3 regions of the Exiguobacterium sp. SH3S3 genome follow, and region 3 is predicted to be linked to each of the others. Evidence: riboswitches for the same ligand, from Rfam matches in the RefSeq annotation. Region 3 holds a riboswitch; each other region holds the start of a gene.

Region 1 (2,269 bases), on a different contig from region 3:
ATAAAGTTAATGACCATACTATGCCTCTTTTGGGCGAGCGTCAACAAGAAATGTTGAACTATTCAGATTTTTCCAGTTGAGCACAACTTTTGAACAGATCGACTCACATTCATATACTTATAGAAGAGGTGAGAGAAAATGATTTCAGACGGATTGTTATATATATACGCCCCGATGTGTGGAACATGCGCTGTGGCCGAGCGGATGCTCGCGGTCGTCGAAGCGGTCGACCCGACACTCGCGATCGACAAGCAGGACGCCAACTTTATCCCGCAAGAGTTAGAAGCGTATCAAGTGATGAGCGTACCGGCGCTGTTAAAGCTTAAAGACGGCCAAGTCGAAGACCGATTATATGCGTTTCAAAACGTGCAGCACGTCCTATCTTTCGTTAAATGAGATAGGATGATTAGAATAATCAGAAAATTTTAAATAATCAGTTGACACAGAAAGTTCACGAATGGTATATTCATTACAACATCTTACTTGAACACAATATAGGACGAGATTTTCCAGCCATCAAGACGTTTTAGAACAGCCGGTGCATCACTTTACGCGACTTTTAGGTGGACCTTCCCTTAGATTGTCCCCCAAAAAAATCAAGCGCAGGGACACCGACCGCGTAACCGCACGGTACGTTCTAAGGCCGAGTGATGGATGGCTTGAATCCCCCATATAAGGATGAACACTCTGATCGGGCAAAAGAGTTTCATCTATGGGTTGTCCTTCCGTGACTCAAGGTGCTACGTTCTGTGTCATCCTCGGATGGCACCTTTTTTTGATTTTTCGCACAAAATAGTTTGACATGAAAATAATGTGTCGCTATTATAAAGCTAATCGAATAAACAACACTCTTATCAAGAGAGGCTGAGGGACTGGCCCTATGACGCCCAGCAACCGCGGAGCAATCCGAAATGGTGCTAATTCCAGCAAGGTGAGAACCTTGGAAGATGAGAGCAATCGTTGTCCGTACCGATAAAGTACGCACGTTTGCTCAAACGTGTGTACTTTTTTTGTTGTCAGGAGGGAAAGGTATTGATTCAATTACGTAACGTGGCCAAATGGTTCGACACGAAGAACGGTCGGGTCCAGGCGGTCGATGATGTGTCGCTCACAATCGAGAGCGGCGAAATTTTTGGAATAATCGGATATTCAGGGGCGGGGAAGTCGACGCTCATTCGTCTGCTCAACCGGCTCGAGGCACCGTCAAGCGGTGAAATCGTCGTCGCCGGGAGCGAGCTGACGAAGCTCACTCCGAAAGAACTGCGCGGGGTGCGCAAAAACGTCTCGATGGTGTTCCAACACTTCAACTTGTTATGGTCGCGCACGGTCGCTGAGAACATCAGCTTCCCGCTCGAACTGATCGGGGTACCGGCCAGTGAACGCAAACGCCGCGTCCAAGAGCTCGTCGATCTCGTCGGTCTCGCCGGACGTGAAGACAGCTATCCGTCGCAACTATCGGGCGGTCAAAAACAGCGAGTCGGGATTGCCCGCGCGCTCGCTACAAATCCAGATGTGCTCCTCTGCGATGAAGCGACGAGCGCACTCGACCCGAAGACGACCGATTCGATCCTCGAACTGCTCGTCAGCATCAATAAGAAACTCGGACTGACGATCGTCCTCATCACCCATGAGATGCACGTCATCCAAAAAATCTGTCATCGCGTCGCCGTCATGGAGGCAGGGAAGGTCGTCGAGACCGGCCAAGTCGCGGACGTGTTCCAACATCCGGAACAGCCGATCACGAAAGAGTTCGTCAAACAGATCGGTGCCGTCGACGACATGTCGCTCACGTTCGAGCATTTGAAAGCACGTTATCCGAGCGGCCAAATCGTCAAGCTCAAATTCTTGAACGAGACGGCCGAACAGCCGATTTTATCGGAAGTGTTGAAACAGCACGACATCGGCTTCAACATCATCGGCGGTAACGTGACGCAGTCGCAAGTCGGTGCGCTCGGGACGCTATTCATCCAATTGATCGGAGAGCCGGCTGAAGTCGAGCGGGCGATCGCCTCAATCCGGTCGCAGGCAGTGGAAGTGGAGGTGGAAAACGATGTTTCCTAATGTAGATTGGCAAGTCATGTTCGAACAGACGTGGGAGACGCTCTATATGACGCTCGTCGCGGGAGCCGCGACATTCGTCATCGGTCTCGCCCTCGGCATGCTCTTATATGTCACGAACGAACCGCTCATGACGAAGAATCGTCCGATTTACACGATCATCAGCGCGGTCGTCAACGTGTTCCGCTCGATCCCGTTCATCATTTTGATC
Region 2 (2,269 bases), on a different contig from region 3:
TGCCGTCTGGTGACCAACCGTGCTCATCGTCACCGATGAGATGCCGTTCCATATCGGCCGATAGCGTCGTCTTTCCCGTGCCCGATAGTCCGAAGAAGAGCGCCGTCTCCCCGGCGTCCGAGACGTTGGCCGAGCAATGCATCGACAAGACGTGCTGTTCAGGTAATAGGAAGTTCATGACCGAGAAAATCGATTTTTTAATTTCGCCGCCGTATTCTGTTCCCCCGATCAGAATGGTACGTTTGGCGAACGAGACGAGGATAAATGTTTCTGAGTTCGTCCCGTCAACTGTTGGGTCGGCCTTGTAGCTCGGTGCATAAATGACCGTGAACGGGTCAAACGCAGCTCTCGTCGGCCACTCTCGCAAGAACAACTGCTTCGCGAACAAGCTGTGCCACGCGTACTCGGTGATGGCGCGTACAGGTAGCGTGTAGTGCTCGTCAGCTCCAGCCGAAGCTTCGAGATAATACAGCTTCTGTTTCGTCTCGAGATGGGTGAGGACTTTGTCGAGAAGAGCGGTGAACTTTTCTTCTGCGATCGGCTGATTGATCGGCCCCCAGTCCACTAACGAGTTGCTGACTTCATCTTGGACGACGAATTTGTCTTTCGGTGACCGTCCTGTGAATTTCCCTGTACTGACCGATAAAGCCCCGTCTTTCGTCAGTACGCCTTCACCGTTACGAATGGCTTCTTCCACCAGTTCTGGAACCGTTAAGTTCCGTAATACATCGGCACCCTTAATTAATTCTTCGATTTTCAGGAGCGTAGTCGCCATCCTGAATCCCACCTTTCCCCTAAATAGATGTGGATGAAATCCGCATACTTCCGCGTTTAATTAGTATGACATTTTCATTATATGTGACACACTAATCGAAAACAAGCATTTCTTTACCCTTTAAAGTAAGCGCTTTCTTACAAAGACATTCTAACATATTCTGTATAAGCGGGGAGTGAAAAAACGGAAACCGTCAAAAAAATGTTTGATATTTCACAAACATAAATGATTTCCGTGATTACGAAGAAATTTACAAATTAAGCAGATACGCTTGACAGAACGGTATGGCATTTATATGATGGTGTTCGTAACGGATACTCTTATTCTGAGCGGTGGAGGGAACAAGGCCCTACGAAGCCCAGCAACCGTCCGATCCTGTAGTCTTTTTCGGAAAAGGTGCTATCCTGAAGCGAAGCGACAGCTTCGAACGATAAGAGGGTAAGGAAGAACGATTCAACCTTTCCCATTGAACGTGGCGAAAGGTTTTTTTCATTACCGTCCCAAAGCAACGCGTAAGGGGAACGAGTACCGTCCACACATCACCCTTATTAATAGGAGGTTTTTCGAAATGTCAAACTTGAACCGTCGACTTTTCACTTCGGAGTCCGTCACTGAAGGACATCCGGATAAAATTTGTGACCAAATCTCAGATGCGATTTTGGATGCAATTTTGGCTGAAGATCCAAACGCCCGCGTTGCGGCTGAGACGTCTGTCACGACAGGTCTCGTGCTCGTAGCTGGTGAAATCACGACATCGACTTACGTGGATATCCCGAAAGTTGTACGTGAAACTGTTCGTGAGATCGGCTACACGCGCGCCAAATATGGTTTTGACGCTGAGACTTGTGCTGTACTCACAGCAATCGACGAGCAGTCAGCAGACATCGCACTCGGTGTCGACCAAGCGCTCGAAGCTCGTGAAGGTCAAATGACTGACGAAGAAATCGATGCGATTGGTGCCGGTGACCAAGGCCTCATGTTCGGTTATGCAACGAACGAGACACCTGAACTCATGCCGCTCCCAATCTCACTCGCTCACAAATTGTCACGTCGCTTGGCAGAAGTCCGCAAAAACGGAACGCTCACTTACCTTCGTCCAGACGGTAAGACGCAAGTAACTGTTGAATACGACCAAGACAACAACCCGGTCCGTATCGATACGATCGTCATCTCGACGCAACACGCAGAAGACATCACGCTCGAGCAAATCCAAGCGGACCTTAAAGAACACGTGATCGCAGCAGTCATCCCGGCTGAACTCATCGATGCCGAGACAAAGTACTTCATCAACCCGACTGGCCGTTTTGTCATCGGTGGACCACAAGGTGATGCAGGTCTTACAGGACGTAAAATCATCGTCGACACATACGGTGGATATGCTCGCCACGGCGGTGGTGCGTTCTCAGGTAAAGATCCTACCAAAGTTGACCGTTCGGCAGCATACGCGGCCCGCTACGTGGCGAAAAACCTCGTTGCAGCTGGACTTGCTGACAA
Region 3 (2,269 bases):
GTCCTGACGGAGCGCGGTTTCGATGTTGTTCGATTCGGCATCTTTGTACGGATCGGTGAAGATCAGTTTTTCAGTGATGTCGCACAGTTCCGGGTTGTAGTAATCCCGTTCTTTCCGCTTCTTCTCAATCGGGCCGGCCGTATAGTCTGACGTCTCAAACAACGTCTGTCCTAAAAACTCACCGATGTGACGGGCGAGTTCAGGATACGTTTTCCCTTCCAAATAGCCCGTCCGGACGATATCAAAGTCGGACAAGTCCTCTAAAATCGTGTAGGCGAGCGTCCGGTCACTGCCGAGAACGACCGGGACGAAACGCGGGACGACGCTAGCGAATTCGCGCAACGCGAGCTGCTCGATCCACGCCCGTTCAAGTGTGAGCGGCCAACTCTCTCCGACGACTTTCGCATACGGTAGCGCCTGCTTGACGATGAGGCTCGTTTCGCCTTGACGGATGCGGAAGACGAGGTTCAAGTTGCCGTCCCCGATCTCCTCGCAATGCGCGATGCCCCCATCTTCGAGTAACCCTAACGTTCTGACGTGCTCGACGACTGTCTGTTCTGTAAATGGTTGATAAGCCATGTCTGTTTCCCCTTTCGGTATATTCCCCACAAAAAAAGCCCCTTTCTCCGCGAGAAAGAGGCACAGCCGTAACGGTTGTTCCTCTCATCTGTCAGACGTATGTCTGGTGGATGTAGCACCGTGCCTACTGGTCGGTTGCTGCGGCGTCATCGGGCCAATTCCCTCTGCCAACTCGCGATAAGAGTGTCATATTCGATTGTGTGAACTTGTTGTGATGAATGTTACTTACTCGAGCACCAAGTTGTCAACGTCAATTTTCGGACCCGGTGTTGTCTTTTCCCGGGCATATATAGAAACAATGAATTCAACTATTTTTTCTCAAAAAAAGGAATTGACGAACCGGATATTGTGTGACAAAATTCAATTAAATTTCACAACTTCAAAATACATTCTTATCAAGAGCAGACGGAGGGGACAAGCCCGATGATGTCGCAGCAACCGACCCGATTGGGCACGGTGCTAATTCTTGCAGCGTAAGCTGAGAGATAAGAGTTCATTTTTTTATGATGACCTCTTGCCTCGGCATGGGGTCATTTTTTGTTTGACCGGAAGGAGGAACGAACATGAGTATTACTGCCACATATGAAATCAGCCGGACGAACCGCGTCGCGACTGTCGCCGAGAAAATCGCCCTTGAACTGACCGTCGGCACATGGACGGAACTGCCCCACCTAGAGCAAGAACAATTAAAGGCGTATCGGGGTGAGGTCGTCTCAACGACGCACACGGAAACGACGAGTCGCTTCACAATCCGTTATCCGCTCCATAACGTCACGCCCGACTTCTCATCCATCTTGACGACGACGTTCGGGAAATTATCGCTCGATGACTCGGTACGCTTGATCGACTTGACGTTACCCGAAACGCTTGCGTCTGAATTCCCCGGAGCAAAGTTCGGTGTTCAAGGCGTTCGTGAGTTGCTCGACGTCCATGATCGCCCGCTCGTCATGAGCATCTTTAAAGGGATCATCGGCCGTGATTTACGCTTCTTAGAACAGCAACTTCGAGACCAGCTCGCCGGCGGCATCGACATCGTCAAAGATGATGAAATCCTATACGATAATCCGCTCACTCCGTCGCTTGAACGAGCTAAAATCGGGGCGGCCGTCATCCAAGAACAGTTCGAAACGACCGGGAAACGTTCGCTCTATGCCATCACGCTCAGCGGTCCGGTGTTCGGGCTACGTGACCAAGCGCTCCGCTTGATCGAGGCGGGCGCGACGGCACTGTTGTTCAACGTCTATACATACGGGCTCGACACACTCCGCGAACTCGCGAGCGATCCAACAATTAACGTCCCGATTTTGGCGCATCCGGCGTTCGCCGGCGCCTTGACCGGCTCGATCAGCCACTCGCTCTTGCTCGGGAAATTGTTCCGCCTCGCGGGGGCCGACTTGACGCTGTTCCCGTCCCCATACGGTTCACTCGCGACACCGTCCGATGAGGCGTTCGCGATTCGGGATAGCAGTGCTCGGCCGCACTGGGCGAAGCCGATTCTACCGGTCCCGTCGGCCGGCATCCATCCGGGGCTCGTCCCGGACATCATCCGTGATTTCGGCACAGACGTCGTCATCAACGCCGGCGGCGGCATCCACGGTCACCCAGACGGCGCGGCTGCCGGGGCCCGGGCGTTCCGACAAGCGATTGAGCAAGTAGTGGGCGTGGCGAGCCAGACGAACGAGCTCGAGGC

The links. Region 3 has a riboswitch for S-adenosylmethionine ahead of EVJ28_RS08535 (2,3-diketo-5-methylthiopentyl-1-phosphate enolase). Riboswitches for the same ligand answer to the same signal wherever they lie in the genome.
Region 1: it holds a riboswitch for S-adenosylmethionine, as region 3 does, so the genes downstream of both, EVJ28_RS02830 (methionine ABC transporter ATP-binding protein) here and EVJ28_RS08535 (2,3-diketo-5-methylthiopentyl-1-phosphate enolase) in region 3, are expected to answer to the same signal.
Region 2: it holds a riboswitch for S-adenosylmethionine, as region 3 does, so the genes downstream of both, metK (methionine adenosyltransferase) here and EVJ28_RS08535 (2,3-diketo-5-methylthiopentyl-1-phosphate enolase) in region 3, are expected to answer to the same signal.

What each region holds. Positions count from the first base shown of each region.
Region 1 covers NZ_SJUU01000002.1:216,766-219,034, reverse strand. The annotation lists gene EVJ28_RS02835 (thioredoxin family protein) at 139-396, shown strand; SAM riboswitch class I at 849-954, shown strand; gene EVJ28_RS02830 (methionine ABC transporter ATP-binding protein) at 1,033-2,061, shown strand; gene EVJ28_RS02825 (methionine ABC transporter permease) at 2,051-2,269, shown strand, end outside.
Region 2 covers NZ_SJUU01000002.1:155,273-157,541, reverse strand. The annotation lists gene pckA (phosphoenolpyruvate carboxykinase (ATP)) at 1-775, opposite strand, end outside; SAM riboswitch class I at 1,093-1,212, shown strand; gene metK (methionine adenosyltransferase) at 1,344-2,269, shown strand, end outside.
Region 3 covers NZ_SJUU01000007.1:120,018-122,286, forward strand. The annotation lists gene mtnK (S-methyl-5-thioribose kinase) at 1-579, opposite strand, end outside; SAM riboswitch class I at 661-763, opposite strand; SAM riboswitch class I at 969-1,071, shown strand; gene EVJ28_RS08535 (2,3-diketo-5-methylthiopentyl-1-phosphate enolase) at 1,143-2,269, shown strand, end outside.